Regions from separate parts of the Desemzia sp. FAM 23988 genome, predicted to be linked through region 1. Evidence: riboswitches for the same ligand, from Rfam matches in the RefSeq annotation. Region 1 holds a riboswitch; the other holds the start of a gene.
What was found. Region 1 has a riboswitch for lysine ahead of dapF (diaminopimelate epimerase). Riboswitches for the same ligand answer to the same signal wherever they lie in the genome.

Region 1 (7,568 bases):
TCCAGCAATGAGGGACGTGCACCAGTGGCAATGACAAAGTGCTCCGCTTTTAGTTTGTCTTCATTTACTTTTAAAGTTTGGCTATTGATAAATTCTGCCTTGCCAGTGAACGTTTCTACTCCAGACGATTCCAAGCTTTCTTTACTTTGTTTCGGCACAGGGGCAGTGAATGTTTTTTTAAAAGCCATGAGTTCTGTCCAATTCACATGAGGGACAGTTTCTAATCCTTTACCTTGTAGTTGCTGAGCACGATCTATAGCCTCAACGGCGGAAACCAAAACTTTTTTTGGATCACAACCTCGGTTTGGACAAGTTCCTCCCCATAGATCTTCCTCTATTATAGCAACTTTTTTACCCGCAGAGGCTAAACCAGAAGCTGCTGCCATACCACCTACACCACTACCAATGACTACTATATCGAATTTTTTTTCCATTGTTAAAATCTCCTTTACCAAATGTTTTTTCCGCTAATTATCTGTATCCTCTTTGTAACACAGAAATTGAGACAATAAAAACGAAAGAGCTTGTAAAAGCTGTTTTATTCGGAAGGGTATGAGTGGGGAAATTAATAAATATATAAAATCGGAAGAGATGCAACAATAAATTTACAACTTAGAAAAATAAAATTAAAAAAAATTTGACAGAAAAAAATTAGTTGTGTAAGATGATCTTAGTTAAAAAATACGTAAAAAAGAAAGGAGAGAATTCCATGCGCAAAATGAACTGTTGTTGTTTAGTATGTTGTTGTTGTTTAAATGAAAATAAACACTCATGCTTAACACCAGACTCATTTGCGTAATTCTCTCTTTTTATAGTGCTTTTCTATAAAGACAGATAACGGTTTCATACAATCTTTTTCTCCATAATTGGATTTAAAGGAATGAAACTAGTTTGTTCTGTTGAAAACACTTATAAAAACAAATGATGAATGCCAAAGTGTGCATGAGTAGAACGTTACTCATGTGCGCTTTTTTTGTACCTTAAATTAGAAAAGGAGTAAAAAAATGCCTGTTAAAACAATCATAGACTTGATTGGGAACACCCCGCTTGTCGAAATTGAAGGAATCAAAATTCCAAATGGCAACCGTATCCTAGCCAAACTGGAATCGTTCAATCCTGGCGGCAGTGTAAAAGATCGTTTAGGCTTCAAACTGCTGCAGGACGGGTTCGATAAAGGATGGATCAATAAAGATACCACGATCATCGAACCAACTGCCGGCAACACAGGTATTGGGTTGGCTCTGGCAGCACAAAATTTTGGCTTGCGGACGATTTTTACGGTTCCAGAAAAATTCAGTCTGGAAAAACAAATATTGATGGAGGCTTTGGGAGGAGAAATCGTGCATACACCTACTGAAAAAGGCATCACAGGAGCGATCGAAAAAGCTCGCGAACTGCAGCAAGCAATCTCCAATAGTTATATTCCATTGCAGTTTGAAAATCCGGCTAATCCTTTAACGTATTACGAAACACTCGGTCCGGAAATCAAACGGGACTTAGAAAATGAGAAGTTGACTTCATTTGTGGCAGGTGCAGGCAGTGGCGGGACGTTTACAGGGACAGCTGCTTATCTAAAAGAATGGGACAGCCGCATCCGAACGGCGATCGTTGAACCAGAAGGCTCGATCATTGCAGGAGGACCAGTTCACGGCCATGAAACGGAAGGTATTGGAATGGAATTTATGCCTGACTTTATGAAGAGAGAACAATTTGATGCTGTCTACACTATTTCGGATGAAGAAGCCTTTTTCTATGCCAGAGAATTAGCCGGAAAATCAGGTCTGTTGATAGGAAGCTCAAGTGGAGCAGCATTTGCAGCCAGTATGAAAGAAGCAGAAATGCTGCCACCAGGAAGTACGATCGTGACTATTTTTCCAGACAGCAGTGAACGTTATTTAAGTAAAAATATCTATCAAAAGGAGAATCAGACAAAATGAATTTAAAAACAGCTCTTATCCATGGCGGGGTCAGTCGAGACAAAGCAACAGGTGCAGTGAATGTGCCGATTTATCAAACATCAACGTACAAACAAGAAAAAGTAGGGGTGCATAAAGGATTTGAATATTCACGAACGGGCAACCCGACTCGCTTTGCAGTCGAAGAATTGATCAAAGATATTGAAGGTGGAGTCAAAGGCTTTGCTTTCGCCTCTGGTTCAGCAGGAACGCATACTATTTTCTCGTTATTTTCACAAGGGGATCATATCATAGTAGGTGACGATGTGTACGGTGGAACTTATCGTCTGATCAATTCTGTATTGAAAAGATTGGGGTTGACCTTTACGGTAGTAGATACGAGTGATTTAACGACTATCGAACCAGCTATTCTTCCAGAAACAAAAGCCGTTTTCTTAGAATCGCCTACTAATCCATTATTGAAAATCACTGATATTCAAGCAGTGGCTGAAATCGCTAAAAAACACGATTTGATAACGATTGTAGACAATACATTTGCTACACCTTATCATCAACGTCCATTGACATTAGGTGCGGATATTGTCTTACACAGCGCATCTAAATATCTAGGTGGGCACAGTGACATCGTGGCTGGTCTAGTAACTACAAGTGACTCACAAATAGCGGAACAAATTGGTTTTCTGCAAAATGCGATCGGCGGGATTTTAGGACCTCAAGATAGCTGGATTTTGCAACGCGGAATTAAAACATTAGGCATTCGGATGGACGCTCATGAAAAAAATGCCGCAGCCATCGTAGAGTATTTAGACAATCATGCAGCTATCGAAAAAGTCTACTATCCTGGATTAGAAAGCCATGTCGGACATGAGATCGCGAAGAAACAAACCAGTGGATTTGGCGGAATGGTCTCATTCGAATTGAAAGAAGGACTATCTGCTAAAGCATTTGTAGAAAAGTTGGAATTGATCACTTTAGCGGAAAGCTTGGGCGCGGTCGAAAGTCTGATCGAGATTCCAGCCTTAATGACTCATGGTTCCATTCCTAAAGAAGACCGTGAAAAATCAGGTATCAAAGATGAATTGGTCAGATTCTCAGTAGGCTTGGAAGATGCTGAAGATTTGATCGCAGATTTGGAGCAGGCTTTAACATCTGTTTCATCATCTATGGAGGGATAATGAATGGGAAGAGAATTTCTGGATATTTTCACAGATTGGGCAACGGATTACGATGATTTTGTAACTGGAGAAGATGAAGAGTACAAGGAAGTTTTTTTAGGATACGACTCGATTTTGCAAGAACTGGTCAAACGAAGTGGCGAATTTGTTCTGGAGCTGGGGGTCGGGACTGGAAATTTAACGCGAAAACTGTTGGCAGCGGGGAAAAGAGTTTATCCCATTGAGCCTTCTGGAGAAATGAGGCAGCTAGCAGATGCTAAACTGTTGGGAACTGTCGATATTATTGATGGGGATATGCAAACTTTTCCGTTGCCTCCTTACAAAATAAACACTATTTTGAGTTCATATGTGTTCCACCATTTGAATGCCAACGAGAAAGCAGAAGTTCTGCATCAATATTATGAGCTTCTGGAAGATGGAGGAAGCGTAGTTTTTGCAGATACCATGTTTATAGACCGAGATTCTTATGAGCAAAAGCTAGCTGAAGCTGCTCACAACCAATTTTATGATCTAGAAGAAGATTTAAAACGAGAATACTATCCCTTGATACCCGATTTGTATCGCTCTTTCAAGGATGCTGGTTTCAGCGTTTCCTTTACGCAAATGAACCCGTATGTTTGGATCGTAGAAGGCAAGAAAGCAAATTAAACTAAAAAAGGAGTTTTTAATATGTCAGAAAAAACGAATGTTGAAAGTTTTAACTTGGATCATACAAAAGTCCGTGCCCCGTATGTACGTTTAGCGAGTGAGAAAACAGGACTAAATGGGGACCGTATTTTAAAATATGATGTGCGTATGGCACAACCCAATAAAGAACATTTGGACATGATGTCTGTTCACTCTTTAGAACATTTGACGGCTGAATTGATCCGCAATCATGCAGATTACGTGGTTGATTTCGGACCGATGGGATGCCAAACAGGTTTTTATTTGACAGTTGTGAACCACGAAGATTATAAAGATATCTTGGGATTACTTGAAAAAACAATGAAAGATGTATTGGTGGCTACAGAAGTTCCAGCCAGCAATGAAAAACAATGTGGCTGGGCAGCTCACCACACTTTAGCGGGAGCACAGCAAATTGCTCGTGACTTCTTAGCTAAGCGCAATGAATGGCATTTAGTATTTGAACACGCAGAAGCAGAATAGGTAGATTCGTCTAGTAGGAGATTGCGCTTCAAATGGCTCTAACCAATTAGAAAATGAGGAGCGAGGAAACGGTGAAATATACCAGTTCCTCGCTTTTTTGCGTTCCCTATTGCATTCATTTTTTTGGAAAAAGGGAACATAAAATTAAATTACGTTCCCTTTAAGAGGAGATTGCCTCAAAAAAGGAACGCAAATGGACTTTCGACACTTTAGAAGCAGCGTATCTTTTGGGATGGCATTTTTTTTATTTTACAATTCTCGCAAAGCAGCGATCAATTCAGTATTGCTGGCTGTTTTTTCATCTTTTGCTTTTAAAATACGCGCCGGAATGCCGCCAACTACCACATTTTCTGGAACATTCTCGATCACCACTGCTCCAGCGGCGACCACGCTACCTTTGCCGATCCGAACACCTTCGATAATGACAGCATTCGCGCCGATCAAGACATCGTCTTCTACAATTACAGGAGTGGCTGAAGCGGGTTCGACCACTCCAGCTAAAACGGCGCCGGCGCCGATGTGACAATTTTTACCAACGATAGCTCGGCCACCGAGAACTGCTCCCATATCGATCATACTATTTTCGCCGACAATAGCGCCAATATTGATGATAGCCCCCATCATGATTACTGCATGGTCGTGAATCTCTACTTGATCTCGAATGAACGCTCCAGGTTCTATTCGTGCATTTACATTAGTAGTATCCAGTAAAGGCACAGCACTATTTCTACGGTCGTATTCTAGTTCAACATCATTGATACGCTCTTTGTTCTCTTCAAGGATGGCTTTCAAGTCTTCGTAATCACCGAAGACAACTTTTGATAGTCCTTCCCCAAATACTTTACAATTAGGGAAATCAATGGCTTCGTTTAGATTGATGTAAGCTTTCACAGGTGTTCGTTTTTTAGCTTCTTTAATAAATCGGATAATTTCTTGTGCGTTCAATATTATTTCCTCCTAAGAATTCAATAGTTAAGTCACTAAAGCTATTTTTTGTATTCAAACACAGCGGGTCCATTCATGAAAATGTCCTCTGTACCTGAGATAGTCAATGTTCCTTGTTCTAGATGTACTTTTACACGATCTTCAACTAAACCTGCGTCTCTAGCTACCACAAAGCTGGCGCTGCAGCCAGTACCGCAAGCCAATGTCCAGCCGACACCACGTTCAAATGTTCGCACGATGATTTCTTTACGATTCAGCACTTGGACAAAATTGACATTTGTTTGGTGAGCAAACAATGGATGATGGCACAGTTTTTCTCCTAAATCGGTCTCCAGCATGGCTACTGCATCTTCTACGAAAACAACTGTATGCACAGTACCCATAAACAAACTGGTGAACGTGACGTCTTCTCCATCAATAGAGATTGTCCGATTGATGTAAGGAGCATCGTCAGCAGCATCAAAAGCATGGTTTGAGTAATCAGGTCGACCAATATTTACTTCGCAGTAGAACGGCTCATTTTGAAGAATGTCTACGTTCATCTCACCAGCTAATGTTTGTACAGGAAATCGTTCTTCTGTGGTCAAACCTTTGTCTAGGACATATTTGGCAAAACAACGAATCCCATTTCCGCACATTGGAGCTTCGGAACCGTCACGGTTAAACAGCAGCATCTCTAGCGGATTTTGTTTGACGACGATTAAGCCATCTGTATCAAATTGTTCTGAACTACACAAAGAGGTAGCCTCCATAGAATAGTCTTTTCCATTCTTGAAATCCGTGATCACAAAGGTATTTCCGCAGCCGTTATATTTGTAAACAGACATATACAAAACTCCTTTTTACAATTTTTTCCTCAAACAATAAAAAAAGACACCATTTCTGGCGTCTTAAATGTATACAATGGTTATGTAGACAGATGATAGCGCCTCTGCTTTTTAAGCAGGAGTGATATAGGTATTTCCCATATCCCCACGATATAAAATCTGCCGATTTCAATCGTTCGGCAATGGCTGCCTTTCATACATCGTCATCGAATGCCTTCTCTGGTGTATTACTCATCTACATTGCTACCTCTATTAAATTGTAAGTTGCTTTTTTGATGTTTTATATACTACCATTAAATTTTTCTGTTGTCTATTTGTCAGGAAAAAAAATTAGATATTGTATTTTTTCTGCAAACTGGTACACTTTTTTTCATAAGCAAAAAGGAGTGATCGAATGAAAGAACGATTGAATGAAGACGTCCTTAAAGTAGAGACGAGTGAGATACGAGCATTTAATCAGTATGCAGTAGACAATCAAGCCTCGCTTTTTCTGACTTTGGGGGAACCAGATTTTCCCACACCAGCACCCATAAAAGAAGCTGCGCTCGATTCTCTGAATAAAAACCAGACTCATTACTCATCAGCGCAAGGGAGCCTTGAGTTGCGAGAGGCGATTTGTGCATTTGAGAAAAAAACCAATCACATCGAGTATTCACCAGAAGAAGTAATGATCACGGTTGGTTCTACTGAAGCTATTTCAACGGCTTTAGCCACTTTACTCAACCCTGGGGAAGAAGTCATTATTTTACAACCGGCTTTTCCTTTATACCGTCAATTGATTCAAATGAACAGCGGAGTATGCGTGCCGATCGATACCTCTACTAATCAATTCCAACTTTCCAAAGAGATGTTGGAGGCGGCCATTACCGATAACACAAAAGCTATCATCATCAATTCGCCCAATAATCCTACAGGAACGATTCTTAATGCGTCTTCGTTAGAAGTGATTTATGAGGCCGTGAAGAAACACCAACTTTTTGTGATAAGCGATGATGTTTACAATCAATTGTTATTTACCGAACAACCTGAGCAATTAACTAAATACCAGGATATTCGTAGTTACATCATCATCTGTCAAAGCTTCTCGAAACCTTATGCGATGACTGGATGGCGTATCGGCTACTTATTAGCTGATTGGGACTTTATCGAAGAAGCCCTCAAGATTCACCAATATGTACTTTCTTGTGTCAACACCTTTATTCAAGATGCAGCTATAGCAGCACTGGATTACAATATCGAAGAGATGCTGAATTCCTACCGCTTACGGAGAGATTACGTATACAACCGCTTGAAAACAATGAATGTAGATGTGGAATTGCCTGATGGTACTTTCTATATATTGCCGTCTATCAAAAAATATGGGCTATCTTCATATGATTTCTGCCAGAAGCTAGTTCTTGAACAAGGCGTTGCGCTTATTCCAGGCAGTTATTTTGAAGCAGACGATTATGTGCGGATCAGTTTTTGTGTAGATATGAAAGTCTTAGAAGCGGCAATGGATAAATTGGAGATTTTTCTTCTGCAACTCCAAGTGAAGAAAAATTCAGACAAGAGAG
Region 2 (7,568 bases), on a different contig from region 1:
TCCGAATTGGAAGGCCAGTACAGCCGTTTGTCTAGTGATACCAAGAGTATCAGCTAACGGAATCATAACTGGCATTGTAGCAGCTGCTTGTCCGCTGCCTGAAGGAATGAAGAAGTTAACGACGATTTGTGTAAGGTACATCCCCACAACAGCTAATGAGTCTGGTAACGAACTGATTACATTAGACAAACCATTGATTAACGTATCAATGATCAACCCATTTTCCATGACCACTAAAATAGAGCGAGCAACACCAACAACTAGGCCGGCAAAGACCATTTCTTTTGCTCCCACAACAAAGGACTCCGCAATTTCACTGGGTCTCATTCTGGAGATGAAACCCGTTAAAATCCCCATTCCTAAGAAGACTGAACCAATCTCTACAATAAACCAGCCATATTGGAATACACCGTAACCGATGATGGCAAATCCGCCGACAAATACAAGCAACGTTGCTAAATGGCGCTTAGTGAATGGAGGAAGGTCGTCGAAATTGATGGTCCCTTCCGTCACATGAGTGCCTTTTTTACGGTTGTACAACAAACTATTTTCTGGATTTTTTTTCACTTTTTCTGCATAACGCATCAAGTAAGCAGAAGTAACGATCCACAAGATCGCTAAAATAATTAACCGGAAACCGACTCCCGAGAATAAAGGCAATTCGGCAATTTCCTGAGCGACTCCGACAGAAAACGGGTTCATAAAACCAGCGAAGAAACCAATGGCTGCTCCCAGTGAAATCATCCCCAAACCAACTAAGGCATCGTACCCTAATGCTAAAGCAAGTGCGACTCCAATGGGAATAAATACAATCGTTTCTTCAGAAAGCCCCATTGTAGATCCTAAAATACCAAACACTAAGATCAAAATAGGGATGACCCATTTTTCTTTTCCTTGTAATTTTTTAACCAGCAAGCTGATCCCCGAACTGATCATTCCTGAATCGGTAATCAGTTGAAAAGCACCACCTACAATAAATAAGAAAAAGATAATGTCAGCTGTCTCTGTCATTCCCGTTGGAATAGACTTTAATACATCAAATAAACCTTGTGGGTTAGAATCCACTACTGTATAGGAATTCGGAATAACAACTGTCCGTCCATTCACCTCAGTTCGTTCAAATTGCCCTGCAGGCAACACATACGTTAGAATCGCCATCACAATTGTAAAAGCTATCAGCGTTACAAATGTGTGAGGGATTCTAGACCTTTTTTGTTTCTCCATGGTAAATCCTCCTAATCATTTCTTGAAACGAAATACTACTAAATAAAATGTATTCCCTTGAGTACAGAAGCAGAGTAAGCTCTTAAAAAACGCAAAAAGACTATGAGCAAAAGGGCCCATAGTCTTTTCCGTTATACTATACCTTCTGCCCGCAATATGAAGAGCTCTCCTAAAAACAAATTTGGGCAATTTGTTCAGGCAGTGTTACGCTTATTTAGCGTAACCCCAGTACATCTGCACTTCGGCGATAATTCCTTTCAGAAAACCCTACTCTTAATTACCGCAGCCTCTACATCACATTGAATAATATTCAGTTTCTTAACCGCTACAAACTATACAGGATTCACTTTATAATTGCAATATTTTAGGGGGAAATTCTAAGAAAAAGGGCATTTTTTAATTCAATGCAAAAAATTATTTGAATAAAATCTCACTATTTTGAAAAGATTAGTGTAGACTAAGAATAAATGAATAGGAGGCGTGAAAGGTGTTTTCATTATTTATTCTCATGCTTGAAAGAGGCGGTCTAATTATTATTCTGGCTTATTTGCTGATCAATATTCCTTATTTTAAAAATATTTTGACAAATCGCTCTCGGATGAGTTCGAAGCTCAAATTAATTGTGATGTTTAGTGTATTTGCTTTTATTTCTAATTACACGGGTGTGGAGATCAATCAAGACGAAATGATCGTCAATCAATTTGTCACACAATTATCTGCAAATTCTGCTCTAGCTAATACACGTGTATTAACGATTGGTGTATCTGGATTGATCGGCGGCTCATCCGTCGGTATTATTGTCGGTCTTGTTTCAGCTGTCGTCCGCTTCTTCCAAGGTGGAGGCGATGTTCACATTTATATCTTGTCTTCAGTACTGATTGGATTGTTTTCCGGTTATTTCGGTAGCCGATCCATCCAAAAGAACACTTACCCAACTGCTTATGAAGGCTTGGTGTTAGGATTTATGATGGAACTGATCCAAATGGGGTGTATTTTCTTATTGGGAAGCGATTACGCCGAATCGTGGAGCTTGATTCGGTTCATTGCTTTGCCCATGATGCTGACGAACAGTATCGGTACAGGTATTTTTCTCTCCATTATTGAAACGACTCTTCACCAAGAAGAACAGACAAAAGCCGTCCAGACTCATGATGTGCTGCAGCTGGCAAATCAAACGATGCCTTACTTTCGTTCCGGATTGAATGAAGAATCGTGTGAAAAAGCTGCTCGAACGATCCAACAATTTATGAAAGTGGACGCTGTGAGCATTACCAATCAAGAAAGGATTTTGGCCCATGTAGGAGCAGCTAGCGACCATCACATTCCTTCTCTTGAGATATTGACCGACTTGTCGAAAAAAGTTTTGCATACCGGAAAGGTCAGTGAAGCCCATTCTCAAGAAGAGATCGGGTGCAATCATATGGGCTGTCCATTAGAAGCAGCAATCGTGATCCCGTTAAAATCCAAACAGAAAACCATCGGGACCTTAAAAATGTACTTTACAGATAAAACACAACTTACCTTTGTCGAGCGTCAATTGGCAGAGGGATTAGGCAATATTTTCTCCCAACAAATCGAATTGGGAGAAGTTGAATGGCAAAGCAAATTATTGCAAGATGCTGAGATCAAATCGCTTCAATCACAAGTCAATCCGCATTTTTTCTTTAACACGATCAATACTATATCCGCGTTGATCCGTATAGACAGCGAAAAAGCCCGCTCGCTGCTGCTTCAGTTGAGTCAATTTTTCCGTTCTAATTTAACGGGAGCTCGAACCAATTTGATTCCTTTGACGAAAGAACTGCAACAAGTAGAAGCCTTCCAACGCTTAGAAGAAGCCCGCTTTCCTGAGCGCTATCAACTAGAGGTCCATTACGATAATGGATTGGAACAAGTCTTGCTGCCGCCTTTTTTGATTCAAGTATTAGTAGAAAACGCCTATCGACATGCTTTTAAAGGGCGAAAAAAAGGAAATCAAGTGACAGTGGACATTCGCAACCAAGAAGAGGCTATTCAAATCAGTGTGCAAGACAATGGAGTGGGCATCGATCCAGAGGTTTTGGACAAATTAGGCAACGAAATCGTATCTTCAAATAAAGGTTCGGGTTCAGCCATCGAGAATCTGAATAAGCGATTGATCAGTTTATTTGGAGAAAATGCTCACTTACGTTTTGATTCTACTGAGACTGGGACGACTGTATCTTGTATTATACGTCGAAATGACTTAGAGGAGGAAAAGAATGCATACCTTAATCGTTGATGATGAGCCTTTAGCCAGAAATGAGCTGGCTTATTTATTAAAACCGCTTCCTGAAATCTCGTCTATCAAAGAAGCGGATTCTATAGAAGAAGCGATCAGTGTTTTGATCGATCAGCGGATTGACTTGATATTTTTGGACATCCATTTAACAGAAGAGAGCGGATTGACGTTAGCTAATAAATTAAACCTGCTTCAACATCCGCCGATCATTATTTTTGCGACGGCTTATGATGAATATGCCTTGCAAGCCTTTGAGTTGAATGCGAGGGATTATGTTCTTAAACCTTTTTCATTGGACCGGATCCAAAAAGCCGTCCAAAAAGCGCATCAAAGTTTTTTAGCAACTACTGCTCAAATTTCATCTAATACTCCAGAAGCAGCAAGAGAAGATACGATACCTGTCCAGATAGAAGAACGGATCATCTTAGTGAAAGTTCAATTGATCATCGCGATCAGTATCAACAACAGGGAATTAAATCTTCATACAGAAGAAGGAACCTATACTCTACATGGAACATTGAATGCCTGGGAAGAAAAGTTATCTTCTGATTCATCTTTTATCCGAGTACATCGTTCGTTTATTGTAAATCAATCGAAAATAAAAGAGATCCAACCTTGGTTTAACCATACGTATCAATTGACAATGGAGAATCAGTTAAAAGTTCCCGTAAGTCGTTCGTATATGAAACCCTTTAAGGAAAAAATCGGATTATAAATATGAAATTCAGAACTGCAGGCGTGCATCTCAGCCTGCAGTTCTGTCATTTCAGTAAAAAACAGACCAATTTCCGTAAAATACAAGTAAAATAATCTTGTAAATTGAAAGGGTATTCATAAAAGGAGGAGAACAAATGGTTACGTTAATTGGCGGGATCATCTTATTAGTTTTAGGGTATTTTACGTATGGGAAATACATTGAGAAAAATTTCTCGATCGATCCGGATCGTAAAACACCCGCAGAGGTGCTAAAAGACGGGTATGACTTTGTACCGATGTCAAAAGGGAAAAACGCTATTATTGAATTATTGAACATCGCAGGAACCGGACCGATATTTGGACCGATCATGGGAGCATTATACGGACCCGTAGCTTATATCTGGATCATTGTGGGGTGTATTTTTGCAGGAGCTGTACATGATTATATGTTAGGGATGATCTCTCTAAGAAATAACGGGGCTCATTTGCCGGAATTGGCCAGCAAATACTTAGGTAAACCCGTTAAACATGTGGTCAATATTTTTACTATGTTGTTATTGATGCTGGTAGGGACCGTTTTTGTCACTTCGCCAGCCAACTTGATTGATAGCATCACACCAAGCTGGCTAGGTCTAAGTGTGATTGTTATACTGATCTTCGTCTATTACATTATTTCAACTGTCTTACCGATCGATAAAGCCTTAGGGAAAGTTTATCCTTGGTTTGGAGCTATTTTGATCATCAGTACAATCGCGATTGGAATCAGCTTATTGTTTAGCGGTTATTCCATTCCAAATCTGACTCCAAGTACCTTACAAAACTTCCATCCAGGCGGTTTAGCTATTTTTCCAGCTATTTTCTTTACGATCTCATGCGGAGCATTATCTGGTTTCCATGCTACACAAGCTCCTATGGTTTCTAGAACCAGCACAAATGAAAGAGAAGGGCGCTTTACGTTTTACGGAATGATGATTGCTGAAGGAGTCATTGCTATGATCTGGGCAGCAGCCTCTATGAGTTTATTTGACGGTCAGACTTTGAGCCAAATGATTGATGCCGGTACAGCTTCACTAGTCGTTAATGAAGTGTCTATTATGCTGCTTGGAAATCTCTTTGGGACCATTGCGATCATTGGTGTTATCGTATTACCGATATCATCCGGTCTGTCAGCATTTAGAAGTTTGCGTACGATATTAGCTGATTACCTCAATATTAAACAAGATACCATTAAAAAAATATTGATGGTCACTATCCCGTTGTATCTCATTTCTTTTATCTTGACAAATGTCGATTTTAATATGTTGTGGAGATACTTTAACTGGGCAAACCAAGTGACAGCTGTTATTTCCTTATTGGTTTCTACACGTTATTTATATTTAAAAGGAAAAAATTATTTTGTCACCTTGGTGCCAGGAACTTTTATGTTATATGCAGTAGTCGTTTATATCTTAAGCGAACCGATTGGATTCCGAATGGGGCTGACTACTATGACTTTCATTGTTGCTTTAGTGGTCTCTATAGGAATTTTAGTGTTATTCTGGACCTCAGGTAAAAAACAAAAAGTTACTGTTGATCCAGATGGAGAACTGATCAATGATCAATTGCCCATTGGAACGTTTTCTTCAGAAAGTGTTTAACGAGTAAAAAGAGAAGGACTGTAAAAGAAGTTAGAGGACTAAGACCTTTAACTTCTTTTTTTCTGCCTTTACTGTTACCATCATTGTAGTATCATCAATTGATAAATCGATTAATTAATTTATTCACTAACTTTCGGGTGTATGTGATAAAATGTTGCTAAAATATTCTAAAAATGGTAAAATAAAATTGTGAAACGATGAACTATATAAAAATGAAAATTTAGAGGAGTGTTGAACATGCAAAAAGAAATGACTGCTTTACAATTGTTTTTCCGTAACGGAGATATTTTAGTTGTCAATCGTGAAGTGATTGGGGATTTATGGATCAAACAGGTAACGACTTCTTATGGCAGAATCAACGGCAGTGATTTTCAAGAAATTCATCCTTGTCAGTCGTTTAAAATTGAATTGTTGCCGGAAGCTGACCGTGTAGATGCTGAAAATATCAACTATGGCGGCTTGGAATCAGGAATGTTTGAACGCATTAAAAAATACTCAGACATTGAAACAATGGATATTTTGTATATAGATCCAACCGATACGTCTTCAGAGGTCATTCAGTCAGAACGCATTTATTTCCCTTACGAAGCACAAGATCCAGATGGCTTAGACAACAAACATCAGTCAACGCAAATGGGTGCAGACGGTCACTTGTATGTCTTAATCGATCCCGAAAAAACAGTCACAGAAGTTTTCTCCCAACTCCCTTAAAACTAAAAAACTTTGCTCAAGAACAAAAACTGTTCTTGAGTTTTTTTGCTCTCTGTCATAAGATTCAACTTAAAGGGCATCTTAGCAAATGATGCCTTTTAAGTTGAATCTTATGATATAATCAATTAAAGAGGTGAACAGATGACAAAACAATTGGAAAAAAATCCGTATGCAGCCATCATAGGCGACATCAAAGACTCCCGCAATATTGCCGACCGAAAAGAAGTTCAAGAAAAGTTTCGGTCTACTTTGCAACATATCAATCAGAAATATGCGGATGACATTGCTTCTCAGTTTATGATTACTTTAGGAGACAGCTTTCAAGGCCTGCTAAAAAACAAACAGACGATTATGAGTATTGTTTTTGAAATTGAATTGGCCATGTCTCCTATTGAATTGCGCTTCGGCATCGGTCTTGGAGACATCAGCACCACGATCCAACGAGAAAATTCAATGGAGATGGACGGTCCAGCTTATCATCGGGCACGGCAAATGATTGAAACGATCGAAGCCAATGAAAATAAATATACCCGAAGTGAAACCAACATGATGATTTGTTCTGGTACTGATTCTTTACAAACAGATCAATTGTTGAATACTATTCTATCTCTGGCCACAGCTTTAAAATCAAAGTGGTCAGATCGTCAAAAAGAAGTGATGTATACTTATTTCACACATAGTGAGAATCAATATAAAACAGCTGAAGCATTAGGTATTGGTCAATCCAGCGTCAACAAAGCGCTGAATACAGCAAAATATTATACTTATAAAACAGCATTGACGGATACCAGTCTGTTTCTAAGCCAAAATACTCGGGAGGATGATTAGTTGAATCAGGAAGTTTTGTTAACTTTATTTATTGGACATGTTCTGGGCGACTTTTACTTTCAATCATCTACGTTGGCCAGAGACAAAGAATATTCAGGTAAAAAATTATGGCTACATTGTTTAGGATATTTGATCACTATGGTAGGCGTAACGCTTCCGTTTTTTGGATGGTCTTTAGTTAAAATCGCCTTATGGGTCTCCACGCTGCATTT

Region 2: linked by a shared signal. The riboswitch ahead of ACEN4L_RS09660 (YfcC family protein) and the one ahead of dapF (diaminopimelate epimerase) in region 1 are both predicted to bind lysine.

The regions. Positions count from the first base shown of each region.
Region 1 covers NZ_JBGQQS010000008.1:69,000-76,567, reverse strand. Annotated here, with positions in the region: gene ACEN4L_RS06335 (dihydrolipoyl dehydrogenase family protein) at 1-434, opposite strand, end outside; gene ACEN4L_RS06330 (PLP-dependent cysteine synthase family protein) at 1,005-1,937, shown strand; gene ACEN4L_RS06325 (cystathionine gamma-synthase) at 1,934-3,091, shown strand; gene ACEN4L_RS06320 (class I SAM-dependent methyltransferase) at 3,095-3,739, shown strand; gene ACEN4L_RS06315 (S-ribosylhomocysteine lyase) at 3,761-4,240, shown strand; gene dapD (2,3,4,5-tetrahydropyridine-2,6-dicarboxylate N-acetyltransferase) at 4,490-5,185, opposite strand; gene dapF (diaminopimelate epimerase) at 5,227-6,012, opposite strand; lysine riboswitch at 6,101-6,272, opposite strand; gene ACEN4L_RS06300 (pyridoxal phosphate-dependent aminotransferase) at 6,407-7,568, shown strand, end outside.
Region 2 covers NZ_JBGQQS010000017.1:4,201-11,768, reverse strand. Annotated here, with positions in the region: gene ACEN4L_RS09660 (YfcC family protein) at 1-1,224, opposite strand, end outside; lysine riboswitch at 1,378-1,524, opposite strand; gene ACEN4L_RS09655 (LytS/YhcK type 5TM receptor domain-containing protein) at 1,712-3,484, shown strand; gene ACEN4L_RS09650 (LytTR family transcriptional regulator DNA-binding domain-containing protein) at 3,465-4,199, shown strand; gene ACEN4L_RS09645 (carbon starvation protein A) at 4,336-5,817, shown strand; gene ACEN4L_RS09640 (hypothetical protein) at 6,055-6,528, shown strand; gene ACEN4L_RS09635 (SatD family protein) at 6,670-7,356, shown strand; gene ACEN4L_RS09630 (DUF3307 domain-containing protein) at 7,357-7,568, shown strand, end outside.